4 regions of the Nocardioides dubius genome follow, and region 1 is predicted to be linked to each of the others. Evidence: riboswitches for the same ligand, from Rfam matches in the RefSeq annotation. Region 1 holds a riboswitch; each other region holds the start of a gene.

Region 1 (4,927 bases):
GCACCTGGTCACTGGGAGCAACCAACTGATGCTGTCTTTCGCCCTCGGCCCGACCTGTCCAAGGCACCGTCTCTGTTCGTCAGCGGCGATGGCTCGGTTGCCCGTGGCCCCAGGTCTCTTTGACCGAGCTAGTGGGAGATTGCCACTGTGGACTCACCTCCGTCGAGCGCGACAGACGCCCAGTGGTGAGGCAGCGCGTGCGAGCCGTTGGCATCACCAAAGCCCACGCGAGCGTCCCGGTCCGCATTGATGAACTCGGCCGAACCTCGAGCAGCTCTTCGCGCAATCACGACTACATCAATGAGGGTCTGCTGCATCTCTCAGGGGAGTTGCTCCGAAACTCGGTGCCCAGGACTGAATCTGAAAGGGATCGCTCCAGGTAGCTCTTGTCGGATCAGGAACCTAAGCCTTGCAGATCGTTCGCGAGGCGTCGTCGCTGAGCGGGCCAGCAGAAACCCAGCACTATCCCCTCAGAAACGGCGCCAGTTGGGGCGAGAAAGCCCGAGAACTCGCGGTAGTCTCATGGGAGTCGTTGTCCTAGGTTCGGGCATCGTCCCAGGTCAGAGCTCGTTTGAGGCTGTAGGTCCGAGATTCGCCGAGATGGCGGGTCGCCGGTTCCTGCTTCAGGGGGTCAGGGGTTCGAGTCCCCTCACCTCCACCAGTACAGAAGGCGGTCCTCCTCAAGGAGGGCCGCCTTCTGGCGTTTCTGGGTTGTGCGAACGGCAGTCGGGGCCGCCGTTCGCGCCCTAGCCTGACGCCATGGCGATCATGCGTACTCGACGGCGACTCGGCGGTCACAGGATTTCGGCCGCTCTGGTGTCGATGGCGCTGCTTGCGGCGGGGTGCGGAGACGACGCCGAGGGTCAGGCGGCTGACGATCCCGGAAACAGCATCGTGGTGATGCGGGCTGATGGGTCTGAGGTCGAGTTCACCAGCATGACCACGCAATGCGTCCCGAGCGTGTACGACGAGTCGGTCGAGGTCGTGCATGCGGAGAGCGAGGCTGGGGGCCTTCGATTGATGATCGAGGTTCTGCCCGAGGACGTCGAGGGCGGGTGGACGTTCGACCTTCCCGCCGACTCGGGCTCGGACGACGAGGGCCCGAAGGGCGTGGTGGTGTTTGTCGGCGGCCCGGACGTCGAGGCTTCGAGCGACGTGGAGCTGGCGACCGGCACCGTGGAGGTCGTCGGCGCCTCGTGCGACCCGGTGCGTCTCGAGGTCGCGATCGATGCGACGTTGGGCTCCGAGTACGGCGGCGACGACGCGCCCATCAGGGGACACGTGGTCTCGGTCGCCTCGCCCACGGACCAGGGATCTGTTGGATCAAACACAACATCTAGGTAGTTACATTCGCGTAGTTCCCGTATATGGTGGTCATGCAGCTGGTTCGGCGCCTCAATCCAGAGCCGCCGTCGCAAGAGGGAACCCGGTGAGATTCCGGGACTGCCCCGCAGCGGTAAGTGGGAACGACCTCCGTCTCCTGGATCGACAGGAAGCACTGAGACCACCAACGGTCTTGGGAAGCGATGGACAGTAGGACCGGAACGAACCTGTTCCAACGCCCATGAGTCCGAAGACCTGCCAGTGCCCACCTCACCGTGGGGTCCGCGACTTCGAGGGAAAGTCAGGGGATCCAGAAGCACTCCTGCGTCGGCACTCTCCAGCGCTCGGTGGCACTCGGCTCCTCTTCCTTCCGCGGAAGCACAGACAGTTGATTCGCGGACGAAGGGCCACCATGATCGACACCGACGGACTTCCGATCCGGACAGCCAAGTCGGCCTATGTCTTCGACTACCCGATGGCCGAGGATCTGGCCAAGAAGCAACGGAGCATCTTCTGGACCGCGGAGGAGATCCCGGTCGAGAACGACAAGCAGGACTTCCTCGTCAACATGACGCCGGCCGAGCAGGCGGCGGTCAAGACCACCCTCAAGCTCTTCACGATCTACGAGCTGATCCTCGGCGGCGAGGTGTGGGGGGACAGGATCTTCCATGCGTTCCCGCGCCCGGAGGTGCAGATGATGGCGAACGCCTTCTCGTTCGCCGAGCTCAACATGCACGCGCCGTTCTACGCCAAGCTCAACAAGGCGCTGATGATCGACACCGAGGAGTTCTACGAGTCGTACAAGAACGATCCGGTGCTGGCTGAGCGCATCCAGTTCGTCTGGGATGCGATCGCCGACGAGGATCTGCTCTTTGCGCTGAGCGTCTTCACGCTCATGGAGAACTGTGTCCTCTACTCCAACTTCGCCTTCCTCAAGCACTTCCAGTCCGGCGGCAAGAACCTGCTGCAGAACGTGATCAGCGGGATCAACTTCTCGGCCCGGGACGAGAACCTGCACGCGACCGGGGGAGCCTGGCTCTTCAACACGACCATGGACGAGTACGCGGGCACCGTGCCCGCCGAGCAGTTCGCCGCTGAGCGTGACGCCTTGTTCGCTCGGGTCCGGGAAGTGGCTGGGCACCTGTACCGCCACGAGGTCCGGATCGTCGAGATGCTCTTCGCCCACGGTGAGATCGCCGGCATCGACCAGGGCGACCTGGTCACGTTCGTGCAGTCGCGAGTCGACCTGACGCTCGCGAACATGCGGATGGAGCCGCTCTTCGAGGTGACGGCGAACCCCGTCGCCGAATGGTTCTACAGCGGCATCAACGGGACGCAGTTCCACGACTTCTTCCAAGTCACCGGCAACGAATACAACCGCACCATCGGCGAGACGGAGTTCGAGTTCTGATGAGCAGCAACTGGGAGACCCTTTCCGCGGAGCGCAAGGGGCTCCAGGCCGCCGGCACGGTGCCACCGTTCATGACCACTGCCGGCTACGCGATGTTCAAGGCGAAGTACGTCGTCGCCGACCAGTCGGTCCGCGATCGCTACGTCACCATCGCCCAGACGGCCGGCGCCGTCGCCGACGAGCTCTATCCACGCGCGGACGGCACCTCGTGGACCGACGCCTTCTTCGACGCGATCTGGCGCGGGTGGCTGTCGCCGTCGACGCCGGTGCTGGCCAACCTGGGCACCGACCGTGGCCTTCCGGTCTCCTGCGAGGGTTCCTACATCGAGGACTCGGTATGGGGCTTCTACGACACGCTCAAGGAAGCAGCGATCCTGTCGCAGCACGGATTCGGCACCTCCGCGTACCTCGGCGACATCCGTCCGCGCGGCGCGACGTTCAGCGACAACGGCAAGGCCAATGGCGTCGTTCCGGTCTTCTGCAACTTCGTCGAGATGACCAACCAGATCTCCCAAGGAGCAACCCGTCGCGGATCGTGGGCCGGCTACCTTCCGGCCGACCACCCCGACTTCTACGAGCTCGCCGACCTGATCTTCCGCGAGCCCGCGAACAAGAACATCGGGTGGATCTTCACCCAGGCCTTCATCGACCGGATGCTGGCCGGCGACAAGGACGCGCTGGAGCGCTACCAGCGGGTGCTGAAGATCCGGGTCGTGCTGGGCAAGGGCTACATCTGGAAGGTCGACACCGTGAACGCGGCGCAGACCGAGTCCTATCGGGCCAACGGGTTGGCGAACAAGGCCTCCAACCTCTGTTCGGAGATCACCCTGTTCAGCGACGAGGAGCACTCCTACACCTGCGTCCTCTCCTCGCTCAACCTCTCGACCTACGACGAGTGGTCGGGGACCGACACCGCCTATGTGGCAACGGTCTTCCTGGACGCGGTCGCCGAGGTCTTCCTCCGCAAGGCGCGCACGATCCGCGGTCTGGAGCGAGCGGTGCGGTACACCGAGAAGGCCCGCAGCCTCGGGCTCGGCGTCCTCGGCTACCACGACTACCTGCAGAAGCGGCGGGTCGCGTTCGAGTCCGCGGAGGCCGCGGTGCTCAACAAGGAGATCTTCGCATCGATCAGCGAGCAGGCGGACGCCGCGTCACGGTGGATGGGGGAACAGGCCGGTGTGCCCGAGTGGTGTGTCGGGCGGCGCAACTCGCACCTGATGGCGATCGCGCCGACGATGAGCACCGCCGTGATCGTCGGCGGCACCAGCCAGGGCATCGAGCCCTACGTGGCGAACGTGTGGAACCAGACCACCTCAGCGGGCGAGATGCCTCGCGCCAACCAGAACCTGGTCGCGCTCATGAAGGAACGTGGTGTCTACGACCAGCAGCACATCGACGACATCGTCGACCATGCCGGTTCGGTGGCTCACGTCGACTGGCTCGACGCCCACGAGAAGGACGTCTTCAAGACCGGGTACGAGATCGATCAGGAGATCCTGCTCGCTCGCGCCTCCGAGCGACAGGTCTACATCGACCAGTCGCAATCCCTGAATCTCTTCTTTCAGGCCGACGCTTCCCCGCAGTACATCAGCAAGATTCACAAGCTGGCGCTGCTCGATCCGCAGATCAAGAGCCTGTACTACCTGCGTTCGCGCGCAGGCGTGCAGGCCAGCAAGCAGAGCCAGACCACTCCACGAAAGGTGAACTGACATGTCCGACACTGCGACCTCCACCTCCGCGATCGATGACCTGGTCTGGGATGACTGGACCCCGGCCCAGATCTGCTCCATCGAGAACGGCACCGACTGCGCAGCCTGCGAGGGCTGACACCTGACAGAGTTGGGCGCGAGGCCGGGCAATCGGCCTCGCGCCCAACTCCGCGTAGGACCACCCGTGGCGGCGTCACCGGGCCATGGGAATGCGAAGGTGTAACGCCTCGACAGGTAGGGGTGAGAACCCTGCTGTCCTGAGGAGGACCGGTGCAACCCAAGAACACAGACGACGAGGTCGGCCGGCTGGTGCGCGAAGCTGCTCGGCCCGTCGAGGAGCCGACCGCGCCTGCCGTCGAGCGGGTGTGGGAGCGGATCGCCGCGTCGATGCAGGAGACGCCCTCGCGGCGTCGTCGTCCGGTCCGTGCGCTGCTCGGTGCGGGCGTCGCCGTGCTCGCGCTGGGCGCCGGAGGCGTCGCGGCAG
Region 2 (4,927 bases), on a different contig from region 1:
CGGCACGACCAGCCCGACGAAGCCGATCGCACCGGTCACCGCCACCGCCACCGCGGTGACCAGGGCGGTGGCGACCATCAGCATCCAGCGGGTCGCCGTCACGTCGACGCCGAGCGAGCGCGCGGAGAGCTCACCGAAGGTGAACCCGTCGAGGCGGTCGGCGAAGCAGCTGAACAGGACGACGCTCCCGAGCGCGCAACCGGCGAGCAGTGCGGCGCTCTCCCAGCGGACCCCGGCCATCGAGCCGAGGGTCCAGGTCAGCACCCGGCGGGCGGCGCCGTCGTCACCTGCGGAGAGCACCGCCACCGAGGTCCAGGCGGTGCACAGGTAGGAGACCGCGACGCCGGCCAGCACGGTGCGGGCGGGTGCCAGGGTGCCGGTGCGGCCGCTGGCGATCACCAGCACCGCCGCCAGCGCCGCCAGGGCGCCGACGAACGCGGCGAGCGCCAGGGCGCTGACGCCGGCCAGGCTGGTTCCCGCGGTCAGCGAGGCCAGCCAGCCCGACCCGAAGACGATCACCGCGACCGCGCCGACCGAGGCCCCGCTCGAGACGCCGAGCAGGTACGGGTCGGCGAGATCGTTGCGGGTCAACGACTGGAGGACCGCGCCACAGACCGCCAGCACCGCGCCCACCGCCGCAGCGCCGAGGACCCGGGGGAGCCGGAGCTGCCACACCAGCTGGTCCTCCAGCAACGAGACCGGCGCGCCCCCGAAGGGCGCGTCACCGAGCCCGCAGCGGCGGGCGACGACGGCGAGGACCCGGGGCACCGGCACGTCGACCGAGCCGATGCCCAGGGCCACGGCGGCGGAGAGTCCCAAGCCGAGCAGGGCCAGCAGGAACAGGGTGGCGTAGGGCAGGCGTCGGCCTGCCGCCGTCATCGGGTCAGGCCGAGCTCGGTGATCTGCGCCGCGACGCTGCCGGCCCCGTCGACCAGGCGGACGCCGGCAGTGGACTCGGAGAACGGAATGGTCACGAACGCCTTGTTCTTGACCGCCGTCAGCGACTTCAGGACCGGGTCCTTGCTCAGGTAGGCGATCTTGTCGTCGGCCGAGTCCCACGCGGCATCGGCGAGCACGATCACGTCAGGATCCGCGGCGATCACGTCCTCCCAATTGCCGTCGCCCCAGGCGCCGTCGAGGTCGTCGAAGATGTTGTCGGCGCCGATCGCGTCCAGCACCAGCTGCGGCCCGCCGGAGTTGCCGCCGACGAAGGGCGTCTTGGTGCCGGAGTCGTACCAGAAGACGTCGAGGTCGTCGCCGGCCGCGGCCTCCTCCAGGCCGGCCAGGGTGCGGCGTTGCTCGTCGATCAGCGTCGTCGCGTTCTCCGGGTGGCCGAGGGCGGAGGCCACCTGGGTGACCTCCTCCCAGACCGAGTCGAAGGAGACCTCCGGGCGCTGCGCCTTGTCGTCGCAGCCGAAGGGGGAGAGGTAGGAGGCGATGCCCGCCCGGTCGAGCTCGGCAGGGCTGCCCGCCACCTTGGGCTCGAACGCCGAGGCGTACGAGGCGTAGGCGAAGTCGGGCTCGCTGGCGAGGAAGGCCTCGTGGGTCGGGTACTCCTTGGCGAGCACCGGGACGGCGTCGTAGGCGGCCTTCCACTTGGCGGGGACGGCGTCGTCCAGGTAGGCGGTGCCGGCGAGCTGGTCGGCCAGGTCGAGGGCGAGCACGACCTCGGTGGCGCCCTGGTTCAGGGTGACCACCTTCGACGGCTCCGCGGTGATGGTGCTGGTGTGGCCACAGCTGGTGACCTCGACGGGGAAGCGGTCGTCGGCGGCGGAGGCCGGCGTGGCGTCGTCCTCGGGCGATCCGGCGCAGGCGCTGAGCGCGAGACCGGCGACGATGACAGGCAGAACGGAACGGATGAGCATGAGTACTCCAGGACCCTCGTGGTTGTGGTGCGCCGTGGCCGGTCTCCTGGCTTTCACATCAAGATCGTGGTGACCACGCCTTCCCACCGATGCTGCCTGGCAGTGGCGCCGCACCTGCTGCGGGAGCAGGAGCGCGAGGGTCACGTGACTCCGTGACTACAGTGGCGAGGGCCGCGCCGGCTTCAGACCGGCTTCCCGAACACCACGGCGGTCCGAAGGTACCACCGGGGGTGGGGGATCCGGTCCGGATGGGACCGATGGCCGCGGTGTCCAGCATGTGGCGTCCACCATGCAGACAGGACCGGACACAGGGAGTACCCTGCGATCTGCGAGCCTCTGGAAGCCGGTGTGAGTCCGGCACAGTCGCGCTGCTGTGACATCGCCTCGGCGGTGAAGTCAGACCCAGGGCCCGCTTTCTGACGCACTTCCATCCAGGGCGCATCACCCTGTGAGGAGAACACCATGTCGCAGCTTGCTGCCGCGCCTCTCGGCGCCTCTGACCTGCCCGCCGTCGAACTGCCGACCGTCGACCTGCGCGAGCTCGCGCCGTGGGCGCTCTTCTTCGGTCTGCTCGGCGCGCTGGTCATCTTCTTCATCAGCGCCGACCAGGGCGCCGTCTCGATCCCGGCCGGGACCGCGATCCACGAGTGGGTGCACGACGGCCGGCACCTGCTCGGCTACCCGTGCCACTGAGCGGGGGCGTTCGATGACTGCACGTACCTTCTTGGTGCGTGGGCTGCTGGCGGGTCTGATCGCCGGTCTGTTCACGTTCCTGGTGGCGTTCACCGTGGGTGAGCCACCGATCGACTCCGCGATCTCGCTGGAGGAGGCGGCCTCGGCTGCCGAGGCGCCGGAGACGGTTGCCGACGACGCGGCGCACGAGCACGCCGACGAGGCTGCGCACGAGCACGGCGACGAGGCTGCGCACGAGCACGAGCACAGTGAGGCGGCTGGTGGCCACTCGCACGGTGACGAGGGCGGCGGGATCAGCCGGGACACCCAGAAGACCTGGGGCCTGGCCACCGCCACCGTCGCGATCGGGGTCGCGCTGGGTGGGATCGTGGCCCTGGTGGCAGCTGCCGCGGCCGGCCGCCTCGGACGCCTCCGGCTGGTCGGCTCCACCGCGCTGGTGACGGCGCTCGGCTTCGTCGCCTTCGCGTTGGTGCCGTTCCTGAAGTACCCCGCCGCACCTCCGGCGGTGGGCAGCGGGGACACCATCGGTGAGCGCACGAGCTACTACTTCATGTTCCTGCTGATCTCGCTGGCGGCGATGGTGATCGCGGTGGTGGTCGCGAAGCAGATCGCGCCGAGGATCGGTGGCTACTGGGCGATCGTGGCCAGTGCCGTCGGCTATGTCGTGGTCGTCGCGGTGGCCGCAGCCGTGATGCCCGCGGTCAACGAGCTCGGCGACTTCCCGGCCGACGTGCTGTGGGAGTTCCGGGTCTCCTCACTGCTGACCCTCGCCGCGCTCTGGGGCTCCTTGGGCATCGCGTTGACCGCGCTGCTGGCGCGGGTCCCGCAGCGCACCGCCGCACTCGCCTGACAGCACGCTTCGCGCACGCTTGAGCAGCCCGCCGCCTCCGGGGACCATGTGGCTCCGGAGGCGGCGGGCTGTTGGGCGTCCCCACGCGGTGGTCGAGCCTGTTGAGCGCTTCGCAGCGCGTCGGAGTGGGGCGGCGGCGGGCCTGGGGCGCGCCGATGCCTCCGGTGCCAGGGAGGCTGCCGGAGGTGTCGGTGGCGCTGTCGCTTACTCGAGTTGGATGGTGCCGAGGGCGGTGACCAGCCAGGTATGGCCGTGCTGGTTGTGCCAGGTGTAGGTGCCGTCTCGGTTGCGGACGTAGCGCCAGCCGGCGAAGGTCTTCGCCAGGTGGTGGCGTCTGCACAACGGGGCGAGGTTCTCGGGGTTCGTCTGGCCGGGTGGGCCACGCAGTTCATTGGTACCGGCGTCATACGGGTCGATGTGGTCGAGGTCCGCGTCGGCTGATGAACGCGAGCAGTGTGGGAACACGCAGTGCTGATCTCTGATCCGGACCTGCTCGGCCATCCAGGCGGGCGGGTCGTGCCGGTCGACCGCGCCGGTGCGGTTGAGGTCGATGACCGGGGTGATGGAGGCGATGGAGCCGTGCCGCTTCAGCCAGTCGGTGAGCTGCTCGATGAGGACCGGCCCGAGGCGATCGGTGTCGGCAAGCGTCAGGTCGTCGGTGCCGAAGAGGTCGGCCAGCGTGGTGTGCACGAAGACTCGGAGCCCGCGGTCCTGGCGACGCCGTTGCGACGCGGGCCCCCTTGCCGCACCGGCAGTGTCGTCAGGGTGGTCGCGGTGGTCGCGGTGGTCGAGCCCGTCGGAACCTTCGTAGTCCAGCGTGCCCTGCGCCTCCGCGATGCTGCCGAGTGCCTTGGCCTTGCGCTGGCCCAGCGTGTCGGTGTCACCCGCGCGCTTCAACTTCTCCGCCTCGTCGCAGACCAGGTCGTGGAACCGCGCCAGGTCCAGTGAGTCGCCCACCACGTCCAACGTCGAGGTGCCCGAGGCCGCGCCGTCAGGCCCGTAGCGGTGCTCAAGTCGCACATCCCAGTCCGCCTTGGTGAGCGGGCCGTTCTTGTCGCGGATCAGCTCCGGATGGAACTTCGCCACCGCCATCGCCAGGGTGCGTTCGATGGTGGGCCAGCCGTAGCGCTCGCCGTCCGCAAGTGTCTGGTCGAACCAGGCGGCTGCTTCCCGGGAGAGCTTGCGGGTGAGCTCAGCGACCCGGCGAGCCTTCCAGCCGGGCACCTCCAACAACTCGACCTGCGCCCACAGCAACGGGAGGCGGTGGTGCAGATCCAACGCATCCGCCAGCAGCGAGAGCGCCGCATGACGGGAGACACCCGAGGCCGCCGCGAACTCCTCAGCAGCGAACGCCGCCACCGCCGGCGTTCCCTCACCCCCGAGGAAGTCGTCCAGATCCAGCGAGGCGAACGCCGCATCGTCACACCACGAAGCCGACGACCCGCCGTCCACCACGGGATTGACCACACACCACTGATGCGCCAACCGCAGTTGCTGACGCCCCAACACCAACGCGGAA
Region 3 (4,927 bases), on a different contig from region 1:
GATGACGGGCCAGGCCCAGGCGCATCGGTCCGCTCTCAGAGTCGATCACCACCGCCGGGATGCCGAGGGCGGCCAGGTGATCGGCCGCCTGGCGCGAACGGGGCACCGGGTCGGTGCCCGCGGTCGCCCGGCCGTCGGTGACCAGCAACAGCAGCGGGCGTTGCCGTGGATCGCGCAGCCGCTCCCGGCGCAGCACCGCGGCTGCCTCCAGGAGCCCTTCGGCCAGGGGCGTCCGGCCTCCGGCCGGGAGGTCGTCGAGGAGCCGGGCGGCCACCTCCACCGAGCCGGTGGGCGGCAGCACCAACTGGGCGCCGCGGCCCCGGAAGCTGATCAGCGCGACCTTGTCGCGACGCCGGTAGGCATCGCCAAGGATCGAGAGCACGGCGGTCTTGACCTCGGCCATCCGGCGCCGGGCGGCCATCGAGCCGGAGGCGTCGACGCAGAAGAGCAGCAGGTTCGACTCGCGGCCCTCTCGGGTGGCGCTGCGCAGGTCGGCGACGTCCAGCGCCAGCCGGCTCCCCCGCACCGCCGTACCGCTCAGCGCCGTGCGCTCGGCGGCGGCGCGGATCGTCTCCACCAGGTGCAGCCCGCGACCGGTCCCCAGGCCCACCTCGACACCGACCCGGCGTCCGGTGCTGCCCTTGGCGCGGCTGCGCCGCCCCGGGTTGCCCAGGCCGACCCCGTCGACGCGCAGCAGCCGCGGCCGGTAGGGCGTCCGGGCCCGGTCCGTGGTCGGCGCGCCGGCGCCGGGAGCCGGGCGCTGCTCGCGGGCCTCGTCGGTCTCGCTCGGAGCCGGCTCGGGCTCTACGGCCGGCTGCTCAGGGGTGCCCGGGTCGTCGGCCTCGGTGTTGGCGGCCGCGGAACCGTCGCCAGCAGCGTCGTCACCAGCACTGTTCTCGGGAGCCTGATCCTCGGGCTCACCGCCGTCAGGGCCGTCGCCGTCGGGGCCCTCGTCGGGACCGTCCGGCTCGTCGTCACCGAGGATCGCGTCCAGCAGCTCCTCGTCCAGGCCGGGAGCGTCGAAGGGGTTGCGACGGCGACGGTGCGGCAGTGCCAGCAGCGCTGCCGCGCGGATGTCCGCGCGGGTCACCCGCGAGCGGCCGAACCAGGCGGCGTGCGCGACGGCGGTCCGCGCGGTCACGATGTCCGCGCGCAGGCCGTCCACCTCGAACGCCGCACACACCTCGGCGACCTTGAGCAGCACCGCGTCCGAGAGCTCGACCTCGCCGACCGTCTTGCGGGCACCGGCGATCCGGGCGGTGAGCGTCGCCTGGGCCGGCTCCCAACCGGCGCTGAACCCCGCGGCGTCCGCGTCGAAGGCGAGCCGGCGCCGGACCACCTCGACGCGCAGCGCGGCCTCGCGCGGTGCGGCGACCTCCACCGTCAGGCCGAAGCGGTCCAGCAGCTGCGGGCGCAGCTCGCCCTCCTCGGGATTCATCGTGCCGATCAGCAGGAACCGGGAGGCGTGCTGCAGCGAGACGCCGTCGCGCTCGATGGTGACCGAGCCGGTCGCGGAGGCGTCGAGCAGCAGGTCGACCAGGTGGTCGTGGAGCAGGTTGACCTCGTCGACGTAGAGCACGCCGCGGTGCGCGCGGGCCAGCATGCCCGGCTCGAACTCCACGGCGCCGGCGGTCAGCGCCCGCTCCAGGTGCAGCGATCCCAGCACCCGGTCCTCGGTGGCGCCCACCGGCAGCTCGACCAGCCGCGCCGGGCGGGTGGTGGTGCCCTGGGTGAACGGCGCGTCGGGGCTGGTCGCGGCCGGATCCGCAGGGTCGGCGGAGAAGCGATCGCCCTGGTGGACCTCGACCGGCGGCAGCACAGCAGCCAGAGCGCGGACGGTGGTCGACTTCGCGGTGCCCTTCTCGCCACGGATCAGCACGCCGCCGATCTCGGGGCTGATCGCGTTGAGGATCAGCGCGAGGCCCATCGGCTCGAGGCCGGAGTCGTCGGCGACATCGCAGCCGACGACGGCAGAAAATGGGTACTGCAGTGACATGGTGAGGCTCCCGCTCGTTCAGCATCAACTGAATGGCGTGAGGCCGGTCTTCGGACTTGACGGGTCCCTCCTGACGGAGGGCCCGGCTTACCGCAGCGGGCCTGTGCCGGAGTCTCACCGGCTTCCCAGATTCTCCCCGTTGCTCGTCCTCACCGGTTCCGATGAGTGGAGCGCAGGGGCACCTCACGTTGTTCGGCCGTCACGATACTCTCCGTGGCCATGAGCCCCGCGACAGCCCCGAATCCTGGTCAGCCGGACGTGTCCCGAGAGCCGGTGATCACGGTGCTGGGCGTCGGCGCGGACCTGACGCTGGAGTCCTCCGCCCGTGCCCTGCTCGCGGCCGCCGACGTCGTCCTGGGCGGCCGTCGCCACCTCGCCGCACTCGATGCCTCCATCGGGGAATCGTCAACCCAGCAACGGATCTCGTGGCCCTCGCCCCTGGCCGACCAGCTGCCGGCACTGCTGGCCGAGCACCGCGGACGGCGGGTGGTGGCGCTGGCCTCCGGCGACCCGTTGGTCTCCGGGATCGGAGGCACCCTGATCCGGCTGCTGGGTGCGGATGCCGTGCGGATCGTGCCGGCGATCTCCTCGGTCGCCCTGGCCCGCGCCGCGATGGGGTGGACCGCCGAGGAGTCCGAGGTGCTGACCCTCGTCGGTCGTGACGTCGACGCCCTGCGCCGCGCGGTCGCCCCCAACCGGCGGCTGCTGGTGCTCACCTCCGGTCCGCAGACCCCTGCCGAGATCGGCGGCATCCTGGCGGCGGTCGGCCACGGGTCTGCCGCGCTGACCGTGCTCAGCGACCTCGGCACCGCCGACGAGGCCCGCAGCACCCGGTCGGCGGATGCGTGGACGCGGGTGAGCTCCGACGACGTTCCGACCCTGCATGTGGTCGCCGTCGAGACGTCGCCGGACACGCCGTACCTCTCGGCCTGGGTGGCCGGCCTGCCCGACGACGCCTTCGAGAACGACGGCCAGCTCACCAAGCGCGACCTGCGCGCCTCAGCCCTGGCCCGGCTCGCACCGGCCCCCGGCCAGCACCTGTGGGACGTCGGTGCGGGAGCCGGATCGGTGGGCATCGAGTGGATGCGCGCACACCCGACCTGTCGCACCACGGCGGTCGAGGCGAACAGCGAGCGGGCGGCCCGGATCGCCAGCAATGCAAGGGCTCTCGGAGTTCCCGGGCTGAGCGTGGTCGAGGCCAAGGCCCCCGATGCGCTGGCTGCGTTGGAGACCCCGGACGCCATCTTCATCGGCGGCGGCGCCACCCGCCCCGGCGTCCTGGACGCGTGCCTGGGCGCCCTCGGGCCCGGTGGCCGGCTGGTGGTGCACGGCGTCACCCTGGAGACCGAGCAGCTGCTGGCCGACGCCTACCGCACCCACGGCGGCGAGCTGACCCGGATCGCGGTCGAGAGCACCGCGCCGGTCGGCACCTTCACCGGCTGGACTCCGGCGCGCACGGTCACCCAGTGGGCGTGGCAGCGCTGAGCCGCCCCAAGACATGCCCTAGAAGCGGTCGAACGGAGCTGCGTAGCGGAACCGCCCCTGCGGGTGCGGCTCCGTGCCCAGGGCGAGCGCCTGGAAGTAGTCGCCGTAGGCCGGGTCGGGTGCCTCGACGCCGAGCTCGGCGGCGGTCGCGAAGCCGAAGCGCCGGTAGTAGGCGGGCTCGCCGACCAGGGCCACCAGCGTCTCGCCATCCTCCGTCGCCCGCGCCAGCACCTCGCGGATCAGCGCGTCACCGATACCCCGTCCCTGCAGGTCCGGGCGGACGCTGACCGGGCCCAGGCCGAGCGCAGGTGCGTCGTCGACCAGGCCCCGGGAGCAGACCACATGGCCGACCACCTCGTCCTCCAGCACGGCCACCAGCGACAGCTCGGGGATCCACCCCTCGTCGGCGCGCAACCACCCGATCAGGTCCACCTCGCCGGGCGGACCACCCGGGCGGACCGGCGGCGCGGAGTGCTCGGCACCGGCGAAGGCCGCTCCGGTCACCGCGGCGATGGCGCCGACGTCGGCGGGACGCTCAGACCGGATCTCGACGGGCGGCGTCGACTGCTTGCTCATCCGGCCAATCTAGTGGGCCGTCCGCGTCGAGGCGGCTCGGCCACCAGATCCGCGGGCCGAGGTCCAGGTTGATCGCGGTGACGAGCACGGAGCGGACCACCATGGTGTCGAGCATGACGCCCAGCGCGACGGCGACGCCCAGCTCGGCGAGGAAGACCACCGGGATCGTGGCCAGCACCAGGAAGGTGGCCGCGAGCACCAGCCCGGCCGAGGTGATCACGCCGCCGGTGGAGGTCAGCGCGACCAGTGAGCCGGCGCGGGTGCCGCGGTCCCGGGTCTCCTCGCGGACCCGAGTCATCAAGAAGATGTTGTAGTCGATGCCGAGCGCGACCAGGAAGACGAAGGCGAAGAGCGGGAAGGCCGGATCCGAGCCCTCGAAGCCGAAGACGTACTCGAAGAGCAGCACCGAGATGCCCATCGCCGCACCGAAGGAGAGCACCACCGTGGCGACCAGGATGATCGGCGAGAGCACCGCTCTCAACAGCACCATGAGAATCAGCAGCACCATCGCCAGGATCGCGGGGATGATCACCATGTTGTCGCGGGCGGCGGCCTCCTGGGTGTCGAGGTAGAACGCCGATCCCCCGCCCACCAAGGCGTTCGCGCCGGGAACGGCGTGGGTCGCGTCCCGGACCGCCCGCACCGCGTCGAAGGAGGCAGGCGCCGCGATGTCGGTGTCGATCGCCGCCTGGACCAGGGCGAGGCCGTCCTTGGTCACCGGCTCCCCGGGCTGCTGGATGCCGGGGATGCCCACCATCGCCTCGCGGACGGCGTCGGCCCGCTCAGCTTCGGCGACCACCTGCACCGTGTTGGACTGGTCCACCAGCCCGTGGTCGATCAACACCTGTTGGCCGGTCACCGACTGGAAGT
Region 4 (4,090 bases), on a different contig from region 1:
GGGCTCCTGGGCCAGCGCCCGGGCGATCTGCACCCGCTGCCGCTCGCCGCCGGACAGTGAGCGGTAGCGCCGGTCGAGGGTGTGCGTGATCTCGGTCTGCTCGGCGGCGTCACGCACCGCCTGCAGGTCGGCCGCCGACGACGGCGACCACGGCAGCCGGTGCGGGATGCGGCCGAGCTCGATCACGTTGCGGACCAGCAGGTCGAGGTCGCTGCTCACCTCCTGCTCGACCAGTGCCAGGCGTCGGGCGAGGTCGCGCTTGGAGAGTGCCGTCAGGGGTGTGTGGCCGACCGAGATGCTGCCGGCGTCCGGGCGGCGCAGGCCGGCGAGAAGGCGCAGCAGCGAGGACTTTCCGGAGCCGTTGGGCCCGAGCAGGGCAAGCGTCTCGCCGCACTGCACCTCGAGGCCGACGCCACGCAGGATCCGGCGGTCGCGGGTTCCCCAGGCGATCTCGGCGGCGGTCAGGGAGTGGTTCATGCGCGCCTGCTCCGCAACAGCACCAGCGCGAAGGCCGGGACGCCGATCAGGGCGGTGGCGACTCCGACCGGAAGCTCCTGGGGGTCCAGCACCGTACGCGCGGCGGTGTCGACCCAGATCAGGAAGATCGCGCCGATCAACGCCGCGGAGGGCAGCAGCAGCCGATGGCCGACCCCGACGATGGCCCGGGCCAGGTGCGGCAGGACCAGGCCCACGAAGCCGATCGCGCCGGAGGTGCTGACGATCACCGCGGTCATCAGGGCGGTGAGGATCAGCAGCAGCATCCGGGTCCGGGCCACGTTCACGCCGAGCGAGCTGGCGGCATCCGCGCCGAAGGCGAAGGCGTCCAGCCAGGAGGCCGTGCCGAGACAGAGCACCAGACCGAACAGGACCACGCCGCCACAGACGATGACATCGGTCCAGCTGGCGGTGGAGAGGGAGCCGAGCAGCCAGAACAGCACGCCGCGGGTCTGCTCGGCGTCAGCGGCGGTGAAGACGATGAAGGAGGTGAGCGCGGAGAAGAGCTGGGTGGCGGCGATCCCGGAGAGCACCAGCCGGTCGGTGGTGCCACCGGCCAACGTGGCCAGCGCGATCACCAACGCGAAGGAGGCGAGCGCCCCCACGAAGGCGCCGGCCGAGAGCCCGATGGACCCGGCCCCGATGCCCAGGACGACGATCGCCACCGCCCCGGTCGAGGCGCCCGAGGAGATCCCCAGGACGAACGGATCGGCCAGAGGATTGCGCAGCAGGGATTGCAGGATGACGCCGCAGATCGCCAGGCCCGCCCCACAGATCCCGGCCAGCACGGTGCGCGGGAGCCGGAGGTCCCAGACGATCCCCTGCTGGATCAGGGTGAGCTCGGAGGTGCCGAGACCGAGCTTCGCGGCGACGACGCCGTAGACGTCCAGGGTGGAGATGTCGGAGGGCCCGACGGTGATGGCGGCCGCCGCCGACAGCAGCACCACGAAGGGTGCTGCCGTCAGCAGGACGCCGGCCCGGGTCAGGGCGAGCCGGCGTGAGGTCATCGGGTGAGCCCGAGCTCGGCCAGTTGGGCGGCCACGTTCTCGACCGCGTAGACGGTGCGGATCGAGGGGTTGAGCTCGGCACCGGAGAGCAGCACGAAGCGGTCGTTCTTGACCGCGTCCATCTCCCGGGTGACGGGGTTCGACTTGAGGAACTCGATCTTCGCCTTGCCGGTCTCCGCGGTCTGCGACTTGCGGGTCAGGTCGCCCAGCACCAGCACGTCGGGGTTCCGGTCGGCGACCGTCTCCCAGTTGATCTGGGGCCACTCCTCGGTGGTGTCGTCGAAGACGTTCTCGATGCCGAGGGTCCGGCTGATGATGCCGGGTCCGCCGCAACAGCCAGCCAGGTATGGGGATTCGGCGTTGGCGAACCAGTACAGCGCGCTGACGTCGGCGGTGCTCGCGGCCTCGGTGGCTGCCGTCATCCGCTGCTGGAGATCGGCGACCAGCTCGGCGCCACGCTCGGCGACGCCGAAGATCCGGGCGAGCTCGGTGATCTCGGTGTAGATGGCGTCGATCTCCAGCACGCCGTCGCGCTCGCCGTCGCCGTCACCCTCGTTGTCCTTCAGGCACTCGGCGGGGGAGAGGTAGGAGCCGACCTCCAGCTTGTCCAGCTCGCCGGGGGTGATCACGCCGCCCTCGCCGAAGGTGTTCGCGAAGGAGGCGGTGACGAAGTCGGGGTTGGCGTCGAGGAGCCGCTCCTTCGACGGCGCGTTGTCGGCGAGGCGGGGGATCTCCTCGTTGGCTGCGGCGAGGCTCTCCAGCACCGGGTCGGTCCAGGTCGCGGTGCCGGCGAGCCGGTCGCCGAGGCCGAGGGAGAGCAGGATCTCGGTCGATCCCTGGTTGAGCGAGACCGCGCGCTCGGGCGGTGCGTTGACCGTGAGGTCGCGACCACAGTTGGTCAACGTCACGGGGAACCCGGGGGCGGCGGCCTCGGAGGCGGTGTCCTTCTCGGCGTCACTGCCACAGGCAGTCAGGCCGAGGGTGAGTGCGAGAAGCGTTGCGGCGCCGGCGGCGCGCACGGGGTGCAGAGACACGGGAGTCCTTCGAGGTCCTCGGGCGTGTGCGCGTAGCCCGTTGTGACCTGCAGCGATCGCTGCGGGGCCAGCAGGTCTTCGGACTCGGGATCACCCGGTGCGCAGCGCCTTCCCAGACCCGGAGGCCCAGTGGCATGTGCTACGACCGTCACCCTCACCGCTGCGCGTCAGTCCCGGAATCTCACCGGGTTCCCTTGCTGAAGTCTCCTTCGGCGGCTGGCGCTGTGACGCTAGCAGAGCGGGTTCAGCCTTGCTGTGCAGGGGTTCGTGGCAACCGGTTGCGCCCCGCCGGAACGCCGGTGCGCAGGTGGGTGTCGACGATCTCGCGGGCGGCGTCGGCGTCCACCCGGCCGTACCAGACGTCGTCGGGTTGGACGCTGAGGACGGGCGCGTGGTTGCAGGGGAACTGGCAGCCGGTGTGGGTGATCAGCACGTCGTCGTCGCCGAGCTCGTGGCGCATCAGCTCCAGCACCAGGGCCTCGGTGGTCTGCTCGGCGCCCGCCGCGGTGCACCGCGGGCCGCGACAGACGAGGACCTGGTGGCGGTGGCCCGGGACGCTCTCCCATGCGTCCGAGCGCAGACCGGGCCCGGTGCCGCGGACCGGGGTCGCGGTCGCGATCGCCTGCTCCCAGAGCACCTCCAGCTCGGGCAGCGAGCGGAACAGGCGCGATGCGGTGGCGACCTCGGGTGCCTGGGCACCGTGCTCGCGCCACCAGGCGTCGGCGATCCGGCGCAGCCACGAGACGCCCGGACTGAGCCGGGAGGTGGTCAGCGCGACCAGCACGATCCGCTCCGCGCCGCCGTCCGCGAGCCGGGTCAGGGCGGTGCCGAGGCTGGGAGTGCCGATCTGCAGGAAGGCGAGGTCGGCGCCGAGGCGGCGCGCGGTGTGGTTCAGCTCGTCGCGCAGGCCCGGGTCGGCCGGCGACATCGCGACGATCAGGTGGTGGGTGCTCATGGTGTCTCCAGGAAGTCGTCCCAGGCGAGGTGGTCGCGAGGGAGGCGAGGGTGGGCGCTGACCTCGGCCCGGACGCGGTACACGTCGGCAAGGAGGTCGGGGGTCAAGGCGTGACGGACCGGACCCGCCCGCATCACCCGGCCGGCGTCCAGCACGACGACGTCGTCGCAGAAGGCGGTGGCGAGCTCCAGGTCGTGGAGCGCGACCACGCAGGTCAGCGGAAGCTGGCGGACCAGGGTCAGGAAGCGCAGCTGCTGGCCCAGGTCGAGGTGGTTGGTGGGCTCGTCGAGCAGCAGCACCCGGGGTTCCTGCGCGATCGCACGTGCCAGGTGACAGCGCTGCCGCTCGCCGCCCGACAGGGTGCTCCAGAGCCGATCGGCCAGGTGGGTGATCCGGACCTGCGCCATCGCGGTGGCGACGACCGCCCCACCCTGCGGGTCCCGTGCCGTGCCCCAGCCGCCGCGGCGGTGCGGAAGCCGGCCCAAGCCGACGACCTGGCGGGCGGTGAGCTCGGCGGCGGCCTGCGCCTCCTGCTCGACCAGGGCGATCCGTCGGGCCCGTCGGCGGGTGCCGAGCCGGGCGACGTCGTCGCCGTCGAG

The links. Region 1 has a riboswitch for cobalamin ahead of ABD151_RS00030 (ribonucleotide-diphosphate reductase subunit beta). Riboswitches for the same ligand answer to the same signal wherever they lie in the genome.
Region 2: linked by a shared signal. The riboswitch ahead of ABD151_RS03845 (ABC transporter substrate-binding protein) and the one ahead of ABD151_RS00030 (ribonucleotide-diphosphate reductase subunit beta) in region 1 are both predicted to bind cobalamin.
Region 3: linked by a shared signal. The riboswitch ahead of ABD151_RS03900 (VWA domain-containing protein) and the one ahead of ABD151_RS00030 (ribonucleotide-diphosphate reductase subunit beta) in region 1 are both predicted to bind cobalamin.
Region 4: linked by a shared signal. The riboswitch ahead of ABD151_RS03865 (ABC transporter substrate-binding protein) and the one ahead of ABD151_RS00030 (ribonucleotide-diphosphate reductase subunit beta) in region 1 are both predicted to bind cobalamin.

What each region holds. Positions count from the first base shown of each region.
Region 1 covers NZ_BAAALG010000001.1:3,902-8,828, reverse strand. Annotated here, with positions in the region: gene ABD151_RS00035 (hypothetical protein) at 760-1,344, shown strand; cobalamin riboswitch at 1,366-1,600, shown strand; gene ABD151_RS00030 (ribonucleotide-diphosphate reductase subunit beta) at 1,736-2,734, shown strand; gene ABD151_RS00025 (ribonucleotide reductase N-terminal alpha domain-containing protein) at 2,734-4,443, shown strand; gene ABD151_RS00020 (hypothetical protein) at 4,714-4,927, shown strand, end outside.
Region 2 covers NZ_BAAALG010000002.1:423,835-428,761, reverse strand. Annotated here, with positions in the region: gene ABD151_RS03850 (FecCD family ABC transporter permease) at 1-879, opposite strand, end outside; gene ABD151_RS03845 (ABC transporter substrate-binding protein) at 876-1,865, opposite strand; cobalamin riboswitch at 1,885-2,087, opposite strand; gene ABD151_RS03840 (CbtB domain-containing protein) at 2,328-2,558, shown strand; gene ABD151_RS03835 (CbtA family protein) at 2,572-3,408, shown strand; gene ABD151_RS03830 (HNH endonuclease signature motif containing protein) at 3,613-4,927, opposite strand, start outside.
Region 3 covers NZ_BAAALG010000002.1:438,464-443,390, forward strand. Annotated here, with positions in the region: gene ABD151_RS03900 (VWA domain-containing protein) at 1-1,996, opposite strand, end outside; cobalamin riboswitch at 2,021-2,163, opposite strand; gene cbiE (precorrin-6y C5,15-methyltransferase (decarboxylating) subunit CbiE) at 2,216-3,481, shown strand; gene ABD151_RS03910 (GNAT family N-acetyltransferase) at 3,500-4,057, opposite strand; gene ABD151_RS03915 (MMPL family transporter) at 4,017-4,927, opposite strand, start outside.
Region 4 covers NZ_BAAALG010000002.1:429,210-433,299, reverse strand. Annotated here, with positions in the region: partial or broken gene ABD151_RS03875 (ABC transporter ATP-binding protein) at 1-477, opposite strand, end outside; gene ABD151_RS03870 (FecCD family ABC transporter permease) at 474-1,502, opposite strand; gene ABD151_RS03865 (ABC transporter substrate-binding protein) at 1,499-2,536, opposite strand; cobalamin riboswitch at 2,589-2,772, opposite strand; gene ABD151_RS03860 ((2Fe-2S) ferredoxin domain-containing protein) at 2,781-3,491, opposite strand; gene ABD151_RS03855 (ABC transporter ATP-binding protein) at 3,488-4,090, opposite strand, start outside.